Regions from separate parts of the Labrenzia sp. VG12 genome, predicted to be linked through region 1. Evidence: predicted binding sites of a transcription regulator. Region 1 holds the regulator's gene; each other region holds the start of a gene.
The links. Region 1 encodes LexA, which represses DNA repair genes until DNA is damaged. Its sites were predicted from a motif close to TGTTCNNNNTGTGTTCNG; they were not measured.

Region 1 (4,276 bases):
CTGGTTCTGTCTGTTGAGGCGGTCAGTCGGCAGGCCGTCGATCCAGACGCTTTTCCGCACAGACTACGCTTGCGCGTACCAAAGGGGAGTGCCGGGCAGGTTGGTGAGAGGGTGCGACTTAAAGGGCGCCTGTTTCCACCACCCGGCCCGGTGCATCCAGGCGGCTATGATTTTTCCTTTCGGGCCTATTTCATGCAAATCGGTGCGACAGGTTTCAGTTTTGGTCCCGCCGAGGTGCTTGGGGTGGTCGAAGGTGGCCTGAAGCTGTGCGTTGCCGCCATGGTGGCGAGGGTGCGCAGTGACCTTGCGAACCGCATTCGAACTGATCTTGGGGACCGGCCGGAAACGGCTTTGGTTGTCGCCCTGCTCGTTGGAGACCGCAGCGGGATCACCGAAGAACAGGAGGAAGCGCTGCGGGCTTCCGGCCTTGCTCATATTCTCGCGATCTCCGGTCTTCACATGGCACTTTTTGCCGGTGGAACCTATGGTGGGGTCCTGCTGCTCCTGGCCTTGGTTCCAGCCCTTTCCCTGCGCTGGCCGACGCACAAGTGGGCGGCTGTCGCAGCGCTTCTCGCGGCAACGTTCTATCTGCTCCTGTCAGGGGCGAGCGTCGCCACCCAGCGTTCCTACCTGATGATTGCCCTCGTCTTTCTGGGTATCCTGGCGGGGCGACGCGGCCTGACCCTGCGCAGTGTTGCACTGGCCGCCCTGGTACTGTTGATGCTTGCGCCCGAGCGACTGTTTTTCCCTGGATTTCAGATGTCTTTTGCGGCGGTCATTTGTCTTGTCGCTGTTTATGAGCTCTGGCGGCGTCGGGGAACAGATTTTCAGGGAATGACCCGCGATCAGAGCCTCCGAGCCCGCATTGTCAGGTCGGTTGGTGCCTGGGGGGCGGGCCTGTTCGTGACTGCTCTGGTTGCCGGGCTTGCCACAGGGATAATCGGCGCACATCACTTTGGCCGTGTTGCACCTTATGGTCTTGTCGGGAATTTGCTTGGCATGCCTGTTTTCACCTTGCTGGTGATGCCGATGGGCGTTCTTGCGCTGGTGTTGATGCCATTCGGTCTGGCGGAGCTTCCGTTGACTGTCATGTCATTCGGGATTTCGGTCCTTCTCGACGTGGCCGAGTTCACTTCCGCCCTGGACGCAGGGCAGGGCGCTGTCGGCAAACTGGATGCAGTGGCCGCCCTGTTGCTTCTCGGCTCCCTGTTCGCCGGCCTTTTGTTGCCGGGGCGTCTGCGTCTTGTCGCAGCGCTGTTGTTTGCAGGCGGAGTGGTTTCGGCAGCGCAAACGAGGCCGCCCGATCTTCAGATCGCGGCAAAGGGCGGATCACTTGCCGCTCGGGATGCAGAAGGCAACCTTCGGTATTCAGGCCGGAGAAGTTCCTTTGCGACGGAACTCTGGTTTCAGGCTGAAGGTATTCCGTCGCGGGCGCTTGAGTCGCGCAGGATGACAGCGCCTCAGAGGCGGTGTGACGCACAAGGATGCGTCATCCGCGCTTTTGGCAAGAACGCAGAAGAGGCGGCGACGGGCAAGGCGGAGCCTGTCCATATCGCCGTTCCCAAAACACTGGACGCATTGGCAGATGACTGTCAACATGCCGATCTTATCGTGAGCGATTTTATCGTTCCGGAGAGTTGCGGCGCAGATCTCGTGATTGACCAGGTGATCAGAGCACGACGCGGAGCTGTGGCCATCTGGCTCTCAAGCCGGACATCGAGGGGACCGGCCCTCGAGGCCACCGCGCGTGGCCGCGGCAACGAAACTGAAGTTGAAAATGGCAGAACCGCCATCATTGAGCGCCTGGTTCATGCCATTCCAGACCCGCCACGAGCCTGGCATCTTCCGGGGACTGTGACCTATGACAGTCTCCGGCGATCAGAGGGCAACAAGACCCGGTGACCGGCTTTCGGGACAGATCAATACTGTCGGAAGAGGGCCACCAGACGTCCCTGAACGCGTACGCGTCCCGGGCCGAAAATACGCGTTTCGTAAGCCGGGTTTGCGGCCTCAAGAGCAATCGAGGCGCCTTTTTTGCGCAGGCGCTTCAGCGTTGCTTCCTCGTCATCCACAAGAGCGACCACGATATCACCGCTGTCGGCACTGTCCGTCCTGCGGATCAGCACCGTGTCGCCATCAAGGATGCCGGCCTCGATCATGGAGTCGCCGCGGACTTCCAGGGCATAATGCTCCCCTTTGCCAAGCAGTTCCGGTGGCACGGTGATCGAATGACTGTGTGTCTGGATCGCCTCGATCGGCACACCGGCCGCGATACGGCCCATTACGGGGATCTCGGTTCCGGCGGCGACTGGTTCTTCGACCGGTTTAGGGGCCTCCGGCTTGCCGAGAGAGCCTTCGATGACTTCTGGCGAGAAGCTGCCCCGCGGCCGCGGGGCGCCAAGGCCGGGTGCGATTGAGTCTGGCAGGCGGACAACTTCCATGGCGCGGGCCCTGTTGGGCAGGCGCCGGATGAAGCCACGCTCTTCGAGCGCTGTGATGAGACGATGAATGCCGGACTTGGATCTGAGGTCCAGCGCATCCTTCATTTCATCAAAAGACGGCGGAACACCGGTTTCCTTCAGTCGTTCATGAATGAACATGAGCAGTTCGTACTGCTTGCGCGTCAGCATATCGGCATCCCCTACCGCAGAATGGGCTGGTACAAATCAAGAACACAGTACCTGTTCTCATTGTGTTCTGCAAGGGTAAATGTTCTCTTACTGTTCCCTCTGTCCGATCAAGCGCTCAAGTGGTTACCCTGCGTGTTTCATGGGGAAGGGTCCTCCGCCCGGATGAGGAGTTCGCATGTCACCAGCGTCGGGGCCTGACCTGCGACGACCGTTCCCTGGTGATGATTGCCGTCAAGATCGACGCAGCGCACAGGGATCGACAGTCCTCTGCCTTTCGGGGACCCGGCTCCCGGGCCCAACAGGATTTCCGATATGAGGCCCGTCATCGGCGGCGTGTCGAGAAAGGCTGCGCCAGCAAAGCTGCCGAGCCCCAGGATCTCGTATGCCGGCGTGCCGAGCGTTGCAGCAAGGCTCTCGACACTATGGTGAAGGTCCTCGAAAGGCGCCAGGGTCGTGATCAGGGCATTTCTTGGCAATTCGCTCTGGCGGCTTCCGGTTTCCTTGACGCGGAACAGGGTGAACTCTGTTTCCGGATCGAAGGCTGCCTCGAACCGGGCTCCCTTGAGACCATAACCGGTGAGCGTACTTGTACTTGCCAAGGTCAATGTGTCTGGCAGGAGGTGTCCCAGTCGCTTCTGTCCGCCTTCGTGCCAAAAGGCATGGATGTGGGCGAACCAGCCACCGTCGCGCCAACCGAGCACGGCAACGGCTTCCTCAAGCCGTGCTTTCTCGCAGGAGCGGGTGTCGCTGTACCAGGCTGCATGACGATCATCTACGGCCCTGTCCGGCATGACGTAGTCGAATGGAGCCAGGGCAACACCGCCGAGATTCAAGATGGCGGAATCAATGCTTTCCGCTTCGGCCCAGTGGCCCAGCGCCTCCAGCAGAGGGCGGTCAGAGGCGATCTTGAAGGAAACGGCTTCAGCTGCACAAGGAACGAAGGGGCGCCGGTCTGCCGCCTTGGGGCCCGGATGACGGATTTCGGCAAGGGACTGTGGGGCAGGGCGTCTCATAGCAGCCCTTTTTCAGTCAAATGGTCACGGACCAGCTTCTTGGTGATCTTGCCATAGGCGCTGGTCGGCATCTCCTCAATGAAGAGGTAGCGTGCCGGCATCTTGTAGCGGGCCACCTGACCGTTCAGAAAATCGGCGAGCTCGGCGGGATCGGGTGAAGACCCGTCCACGGGTACACAGACCGCCAGTCCGATTTCCCCCCACTCCGGATCAGGGATGCCCAGAATCGCTACTTCGGAAATCTCAGGGTGTGTCAGGAGGACCTCTTCCACTTCCTTCGGATAGACGTTGGATCCGCCTGAGATATACATGTCCGAGGCACGACCGGTCAGATAGAGGAACCGCGCCTCATCCATGTGGCCGATGTCGCCTGTACGGAACCAGCCATTGCGAAACGATTTGGCATTCGCCGCTTCATCTTCCAGGTACCCGGCGCAGACCGCGGCACCGATAACACAGACTTCTCCGGTCTGATGAGGAGCCAGGATGTTGCCGTCGTCATCCTGAATGGAGACCTCGATGCCGGTGCGTTCCGTGCCGCAGGTGCCTAGGCGGGCGGTTGGACCGTCCTCCAGAACGTGGTCCTGTGGCCTGAGCACGGTGATGTTCCCGGTGACTTCGCCTAGCCCATAG
Region 2 (4,276 bases), 2.8 Mb from region 1:
TCTCTTGAAAGTCCTCGGGCGGGCCGCGACGAGCCGCTTCCAGGCGATCCCGAACCGGAGCTGCGCCCGATCGGTATTTTGAACCTGACGCCGCATGCTCATGGGCGGCCTGCCACATATCCGCACAGTCACCACCTGCAATGCCGACCGCAATCGCGGCTGCGTAGGCCGCATTTGCAGACTGACAAACCGGATGAGGATGGGTCAGAAGAGCATCCTTCGCTGCGATCCTGGCGGCCAGTCCGGGATCAGCGTTTGCAAAGATGCCTGCCGGGCTGATGCGCATCAAGGCACCGTTGGCCTGGCTTCCCGAGGTTGCACGGCGCCCGGCCGAGATAGCCTCAAGGCCACTTGAGGTGGTGTAACCGATATCAAAGGGGTCTGACTGCAACCAGCGCACATAGGCGTCAGCGACAAGCCCGGCGTCAAACCTGCCGGCCACCACCAGACTGCGCGCCAGCGCGAGCGCCATCTCGCTGTCATCTGTTGGCTGTCCGGCAATCAGGTTCCAGGTCCCGCCATCCTTGAGTGTCCGCACACCATCCGGATAACGGTCAGCAATTTCGTAGGAATCCTTGAACTCCACAGCAGATCCGAGGGCATCACCGGTGAGTTGGCCAAGGAGACAGCCCCGGGCGCGTTCCTTGATTTGATCATTGACGCTCAAGTTGGACACTTTCTGAAAGTTCAATGCTAGAGGGGACTTCATACCGGCGATGACGGATCTCCTCCATCAAAAAGAATTTCTTATGCCGCGCGCCGGGTCATGTCCTGCCCTCGGTAGCTCATGGCCTCCGCCAGATGAATGCGCCCGACCTGCTCCAGTCCGTCGAGATCGGCAAGTGTGCGGGCCAGTTTCAGAACCCGGTGATAGCCGCGGGCGCTCAAGGCGAGGCGTTCGGCGATGTCGCGCAGAAACGCAAGACCCTTGTCGTCCGGCTGAGCCATGGTTTCGACAGCGGAAGCCGGTGCCTGGGCGTTGGTGCGGCAGGCAAGGCCCAGTTTGAAGAACCGGTCTTCCTGGATCTTGCGCGCGGCGGCGACACGCTTCGCGACATCGGCGGAACTTTCACTGGCCACCGGGCCGATCAGGTCCGCGGCGGTGACGGCCGGCACCTCGATCCGGACATCGATCCTGTCGAGCAGCGGGCCGGAGACACGGGCCTGATAATCGGTGACGCAGCGCTCACCGCGTCGGCACTGGTGGCCCGGGGTTCCCGCATGACCGCAGCGGCAGGGGTTCATGGCCGCAACCAGCTGGATCCGTGCCGGGTAGGTCACACGGTGATTGGCCCGGGCGATCACGGCTTCGCCGGATTCCAGTGGCTGGCGCAGACTGTCGAGCACCTGCGGATTGAACTCGGGCAATTCGTCGAGAAACAGCACGCCGTTATGGGCAAGGGAAACCTCGCCCGGGCGGGCCTTCAGACCGCCGCCCACAAGTGCGGCCATGGAGGCGGAGTGATGCGGCGCCCGGAACGGCCGCCTGTCGGTCAGTTTGCCTTCTGCAAGTTCTCCGGAGAGCGAAGCGATCATCGAGACTTCCAGAAGCTCGCGCGGGGTGAGAGGCGGCAGGATCGAGGGCAAGCGGCTCGCCAGCATGGACTTTCCGGAACCGGGCGGTCCGGTCATCAGGAGGTTGTGGCCACCTGCTGCCGCGATTTCCAGCGCGCGCCGGGCGGTCTCCTGGCCCTTGACCTCGGCGAGATCCGGCAAGGGACCAAGATCACCCTGCAGGCGCGCCACCGGGCGGGTGAGCACTTGCGTTCCCTTGAAATGGTTGGCGAGCTGGATCAGCGAGCGCGGCGCCAGAATGTCCATGTCCGCGTCGGCCCAGGCGGCTTCGCTGCCGCTGGCTTGCGGGCAGATCAGGCCCTTGCCGAGCGCCGTTGCCCCCATTGCGGCGGGAAGAACACCGGCGACCGGCGCCAGCGTACCGTCAAGGCCGAGTTCTCCCAGAACCGCGTATCCATCCAGGAATTCTGCCGGAATGGCGCCGATGGCAGCCATGATGCCGAGAGCGATCGGCAGGTCATAGTGGGAGCCTTCCTTGGGCAGGTCCGCAGGTGCCAGATTGACGGTGACCCGTTTGGCCGGCAGGGCCAGTCCGGAAGCAGACAGGGCCGCCCGCACCCGTTCCCGGCTTTCAGCGACCGCCTTGTCCGGCAGGCCGACCACATTGAAGGCGACGGCACCAGGGCCGACATGAACCTGAACATCCACGGGCACGGCTTCGATGCCCTGAAACGCGACCGTTGTGACCCGGCTGACCATGATTGCCCTCTACCAGAAGATGCAGGTCAGGCAAGCATATATTTCTGATGCGAGCAAGAACAAAGATGGAACGACATGGTTGTTGTTGCCGATATCAGGGGGTCGTCTGATTGCTCAACCCGGCACGAGGGTCAGGCACTTGCCCGTTGCCGTTGGCAGGTCCCGCCAGGTTCGAAAGCCCATGGCGGAATAATAGCCGCGACCAGAGAAATTGGATTTGCCGATGGTTGCGTCGATTTTGGTCAGGCCGGCCTGCCTTGCTGCATCGAGTGTCCGGGTAAACAGCAGCTTGCCGATGCCGGAGCGGCCCGAGCACAGCTTGACATAAGTCCCGATAACGCCCCACCCCGCCGGGACGTCGTAATCGTTTTCCGGCCTGGCGATTTTCAGGGACTGGAACCCTTTCAGATTGCCGTCAGCGGCGATCGCGACGGTGCAGGCGACCGAATCCGGGTGCTCGACGTAATGTGCCAGCACGTGACCTGGATCGCCTGGACGATCGCTCTGCCAGGATTGAAGAATTTCAGAGAGAACATGGCTCATGGCCACGGCGTCGGCAGACACAGCCGGACGGACAATCATCGCGAGAACAACACACCAGTTTGGAACGCCCGTCGGACGACAAGGCGAAGGATAACGATGACACTTTGGTTTGGTTTAGGACACCAGAACGCGCAGGTCACGTGTGCGCTCAAAGGGCCTGTCGGCGTGGGCAAGCACTTTGTCGAGATAGGCGGGAACCTCGAAATCCTCGGACGGCGACAACCTGTTGGCCTCCAGCCAGTCCGACACCAGCTCGAGCAGCCGGTCAGGGTCTTTTTCAAACATGGCCCGGCACAATTCCATGTCGAGATGGCTGCCTCTGGCGGCAGTAGGGGCGATAATCATGGATCCGTTCACAATTCTTCAATCAATCACAGCGTGCTGCAACCATGCATGCAATTTTTGGGAAATGCCAGCAAATAGCGGTTATGCGGGCAAATCCCACCATAACCACCTGTTATGCCGGAGCCGTTCTTCCACTCGCCGTATTCACCAGGGCCAGCGCGCAGCAGATCAGCCCGGCGCCGAAAAACAGCATGGACTGCCCGGTGACCGGGATCAGGAAACCGCTCAGCACCGGCCCGGCGCCCTGCCCCAGTGAGATCAGAAAGAAGGTGAACCCGAAGCCAATGGAGGGTGCGGCCCGGAAGATCCGCATGCTCCACATGCCGAACAGGGCCGTCATGACGATGAAACCTGCACCAAAACAGGCTGCGGACAAAAACATGCCGAGTGTGCTGGCGGCCAGCAGTGGCAACGTGCCAATGGCGCCGCCGACGAGAAACGCCAGGAGCTTATACGCCCGGCCAAGACCCCATCGGTTCACCAGCCCGCCGGCAAAACAGCCGGTGACGCCCGCAATTCCGAGCACGATCCAGAACAGGATGGCGTCACGCGGGTTGCCAGTCAGCGTGGTCAGGAGATCGACGGCATAGGTCCAGTAGACGGCCGTCACGATGCCGAACAGGAACGACGATATGAAGAGGGCCCGGGCAGAGCGCTCCAGCAGGATCCAGAGCGAGACCTTTCTGGAGCCGGTTTCCAGATGCGGGCTTCGCCGCGGCAGCGTAAAGCCGTTCCAGAGCGTGATAACAAGCGCCAGGCCGGCAAAAACCAGCCAGGCCAGTCGCCAGTCGCCACCGGCATAAAGCGCAAGGGGACCGGCAAAGGCGACCCCGAAACCCGTGCCGGAATTGATCCAGGCATAAACCACGTTCTGGCGGCTTTGCGCCGTGTGCCGAACGATCACATCGGAAAAAGGTGGATAGGCAAGGCCCGGGCTGGTGCCGGCGATGAAGACGCCGAGCGCGAGAAAAGCCGGAGAGGGCGACCAGGCGATCAGCGCCATACCCGCTGCTGCGGCACAACCACCAAGCAGAATGGGCAGGCGTGGCTCGAACATGGTCGACAACCACGAACCGGCAAAGGTCGCCGCGAGATATCCCAGATAGGAGAGGCC
Region 3 (4,276 bases), 310 kb from region 1:
GCCAGGGAACGCGCCATCTGGCGAACCGGCTCCGGAGACACGGCAAAATACTGCTCATGCATGGCATTGATCCACGAGGCGTCCTGACCTTCGGCCTGCTGCCGGGCAACGGTCATCCACATCAGACCGCGTGCCTTCTTCTTGTCCGAGGACCCCAGCGCATAGAGGGTTTCACCAAGCCGGGCCTGTGCTCCGATATGTCCCTTCAGAGCGGCTAGATTGTACCAGCGCACCGCCATGCGGTGATTGTTGTCCTGATACATGCGTCCAAGTTCGTATTGGGCTTCTGCATCCCCGAAGTAGGAAGCGGCATGGGTGAACACCTGACGGGCCCGCGCTTCGTTTTTCGGCACGGCGCCGTCTATGCCCTGCAGGTAGTAGGAGCCGAGCGCGACAAAGGCACTGGACACAAAGGGTGCATCGGGTGCGTCCGGCCGGTCCTCACCGTGTTCACGCACGATCTGACTGTAATATTCGAAGGCCTTGAGGTCGTCTTCCGGGACCCCATCGCCCTTTGCGTACATCTCACCGAGTTTCCAGGCAGCCATAGGCTGACCGTTTTCAGCGGCATATTGCAAAGAATTCAGGGCTGCTGCCTTGTCACCGGAGTAGTAATAGCGCGCACCAGCACGCAAGGCCTCTGTCGGCGACAGGTCTTCAGGACCGATCGACCGGTTCGGTGCGGTTGGCTGGCCGTCAAACGCCAGGGCGTTTCCTGCCAGTCCCATAACTATCAACGCGCCGAGCACAGTTCCGGCCTTTGTCATGCGTTGAAACATTGTGCTGTTCTTTTGCATCCCAGTCACACAATTATCCGTCGGCGACACCAGGGTCCCCCGACGGACACTCTTGATTTTATCCGCGCGAAGCGCATTCGTTGTTCCGTCACACCAACGCGACAAATATCGCAGGATGTGAGCTCTTTCCGTTGAGTAACAATCTGCCCGATCATTTGGTCTTAAGTGGGGCCAGATTGCGCTCAATTAAGACCAATTCCAGGTTCTCTTGTTGTTCTTGAGCGATCACACCGGACCTACTGACAACAAGCGTTCTCAAACGATAACTCAACGGGTGTCCCTGAAACATGGCCGAACATGGGCAAGAGCCTGCAATCACCCCTGCGACACGCGAGTCTGTCAGCATGTGTTGCTGAATTAGCACAATTCCGACACCCCTCAGGCCCTGACCGAACCCGAGCATGACACCACAGGTGGGTTGATGATGTGTTGCCAGACCACCATTTAGCCGTGCAAGCCTGTTGAAAACGGGGGCTTTTGGCCAAAAGCGTTTGCTGTTCTATCTTTGTCCTTCAAACTGGACTGTGATTCGGTGTAGGTAACGGCGTTGAAGAACAGGTTCCTGCGATTACACACCCATCAGGCGATACGGAATGAGTGCAAAAGACGATCTATTTGCTGGCAATGCGGCGGTTTCCGCTCCCCTTTCAGATGAGCAACCCGCGCCCAAGCCGCAAAAGTCGCCGCAACTCGCTCCGGTGACGGCCGTGCCTGAAGACTATTCCGCCGCCGACATCGAGGTTCTGGAAGGGCTTGAGCCGGTCCGGCGGCGCCCCGGCATGTATATCGGCGGCACCGACGAAAAGGCCCTGCACCACCTCTTTGCCGAAGTGATCGACAATTCGATGGACGAGGCAGTGGCCGGTCACGCCACCTGGATCGACGTAGCCCTGTCCGAAGACGGCTACCTGACGATAACCGACAATGGCCGAGGCATTCCGGTCGACCCGCATCCCAAATTCAAGGACAAGTCCGCGCTTGAAGTCATCATGACCACGCTGCATGCGGGCGGAAAGTTCGACAGCAAGGTCTACGAGACATCGGGCGGTCTTCATGGCGTCGGCGTTTCCGTTGTCAACGCCCTGTCCGAAGAACTGGTCGTTGAGGTGGCGCGCAGCCGCAAGCTCTATCGCCAGGTGTTCCGGCGCGGACATCCGCAAGGCGGGCTCGAACTCGTTGGAGACACACAGAACCGCCGCGGGACACAGGTTCGCTTCAAGCCCGATCAGCAGATTTTCGGCAAGGGTGCCCATTTCAAGCCTGCCCGGCTTCTGAAAATGGCGCGGTCGAAAGCCTATCTGTTTGGCGGCGTCGAAATCCGCTGGCACTGTGCACCAGGCCTCATTTCTGAAAAAGACGAAACGCCGGCAGAAGCCGTGTTTCACTTTCCGGGCGGTCTCAGGGATTTTCTGGGCGAGCGGTTGAACAAGGAGCGCCGCGTTGTCGACGAAGTGTTCTCGGGCCGCACAGACAATGCCGGCAAACACGGCTCTGTCGAATGGGCCGTAAGCTGGTTTGCAGGCGATGGGTTCGTCAATTCCTACTGCAATACGGTCCCGACACCGGAAGGCGGCACGCACGAAGCCGGCTTCCGCTATGCGCTCTTGCGTGGCCTGAAGGCTTACGGGGAACTCACCAACAACAAGAAAGCCTCCATCATCACCGGCGATGATGTCATGACATCTGCCGGCGGCATGCTTTCGGTCTTTATCCGCGAGCCGGAGTTTGTCGGTCAGACCAAGGACAAACTGGCGACCAATGAGGCAACCCGCATCACGGAAGCAGCGGTTCGGGACGCCTTTGATCACTGGCTCACGGCGTCGCCGAACCAGGCCAACAAGCTTCTGGAATGGGTGATCGACCGGGCGGATGAACGGCTGCGCCGCCGTCAGGAAAAGGACGTCGCCCGCAAGACCGCCGTGCGCAAATTGCGCCTGCCCGGCAAGCTGGCGGATTGCTCCGCCAATCAGGCAGACGGAACCGAACTGTTTATCGTTGAGGGTGACTCGGCTGGTGGCTCCGCCAAACAAGCCCGCAACCGATCAAATCAGGCTGTCCTCCCTCTGCGCGGCAAGATCCTGAACGTGGCCAATGCCGGACGCGACAAACTCGTCGCCAACCAGCAGCTTGCCGACTTAAGCCAGGCTCTGGGTTGCGGCACGCGCTCCAACTACAAGGAAAGTGATCTGCGCTACGAAAAAATCGTCATCATGACCGATGCCGACGTCGATGGCGCCCATATTGCCTCGTTGCTGATCACCTTCTTCTATCGCGAGATGCCGGAGCTGATCCGGACAGGCCATCTCTTTCTGGCTGTTCCGCCGCTCTATCGCCTGAGCCAGGGCGGCAAGACCCTCTACGCCCGCGACGACGCCCATAAGGACGAACTGCTCCAGACCGTGTTCAAGGGCAGATCAAAGGTGGAAATCGGTCGCTTCAAGGGTCTTGGCGAGATGCTGCCGGCTCAGCTCAAGGAAACCACGATGGACCCGGCCAAAAGGTCAATGTTGAAGGTTCACGTGGAGGAAGAAGCTGTTGCAGAAACCAACGACACCGTTGAGCGTCTCATGGGCAACAAGCCTGAAGCGCGCTTCCGTTTCATTCAGGAAAACGCCGAGTTTGCAGAAGACCTTGATATTTGATCGAGAGATTGAGTATTTTGTCAGAAGTTCCGGTGCTTGGGGGCACCAAACGCGTCTTTAGTTCAGTTTCAGCAACGTGTCCGGTCGGAAAAGTACCATGTTAAACCGGGTTTATTCCATTTTCGATAAGCGCATTCGTCCGCTGCGCAATTATGTCTTTTTGGCATTTCCCAAGCACAACATCGCCTACGCCCGCATAACCGAACCGGCTTTTCAGATCCTGCGCCCGGTGTTGCACAGGCTCGCGGGCACGGAAGATCTGCTGCCGGCAAACAGTCCGGAAACCGAAGCGCCTTCCGGATCGGAGCGGCTGCTCTTCCACGGCGACGTTGAACTTCTGACAGCCAGAGAACTCAAGCGTCGCCATCCGGACATGAAGATACTGGCCTGGGTTCAGGATCCGCTGCACCGACTTGCCTATTGTTATGAGAAGATCATTCTCAATTCCGATCCTATGCCGTCCTACTACCGGGAACGGCATTTTGCGACGTCCATGACGCCAGATGAGTTCGTAAGCCAGGTTTCGGGCATTTCGGATCTTGAGGCCGATAACCTGTTTCGCAGTCAGACGGCTTTCCTGACCTACAAAGGAACGCTTGCAGCAGATGTCGTGCTGCCACTCGAGGACTTTGAACAGTCTCTGAACCGCTTCTTTGCCGAGAGCAGGCTGAAAAGCCGCGCGTTGTCGGTGGCCCCTTATCGCCTGTCGAGTTTCGTCTCTCAATCGACCTTGCGTGCGTTCAGCGAAGCTGCGCTGATGCAGAAGCTGAAAAGACGGTATCGCTCGGACTATTTGCTGCTCAGCTCTCAAGACGCACTGATCGCCTGAAGTCATCA

Region 2: CHH27_RS19900 (YifB family Mg chelatase-like AAA ATPase) is a predicted target of LexA. The motif match lies at 2,330-2,347, and genes of this name have one in related genera.
Region 3: parE (DNA topoisomerase IV subunit B) is a predicted target of LexA. The motif match lies at 1,293-1,310, and genes of this name have one in related genera.

Annotation. Positions count from the first base shown of each region.
Region 1 covers NZ_CP022529.1:1,458,836-1,463,111, reverse strand. The annotation lists gene CHH27_RS06715 (ComEC/Rec2 family competence protein) at 1-1,902, shown strand, start outside; gene lexA (transcriptional repressor LexA) at 1,920-2,630, opposite strand; gene CHH27_RS06705 (hypothetical protein) at 2,768-3,643, opposite strand; gene CHH27_RS06700 (acyl-CoA synthetase) at 3,640-4,276, opposite strand, start outside.
Region 2 covers NZ_CP022529.1:4,271,225-4,275,500, forward strand. The annotation lists gene CHH27_RS28540 (ADP-ribosylglycohydrolase family protein) at 1-667, opposite strand, end outside; gene CHH27_RS19900 (YifB family Mg chelatase-like AAA ATPase) at 748-2,274, opposite strand; gene CHH27_RS19905 (GNAT family N-acetyltransferase) at 2,389-2,817, opposite strand; gene CHH27_RS19910 (hypothetical protein) at 2,932-3,162, opposite strand; gene CHH27_RS19915 (YbfB/YjiJ family MFS transporter) at 3,275-4,276, opposite strand, start outside.
Region 3 covers NZ_CP022529.1:1,145,433-1,149,708, reverse strand. The annotation lists gene CHH27_RS05230 (tetratricopeptide repeat protein) at 1-779, opposite strand, end outside; gene parE (DNA topoisomerase IV subunit B) at 1,391-3,439, shown strand; gene CHH27_RS05220 (sulfotransferase family 2 domain-containing protein) at 3,537-4,268, shown strand.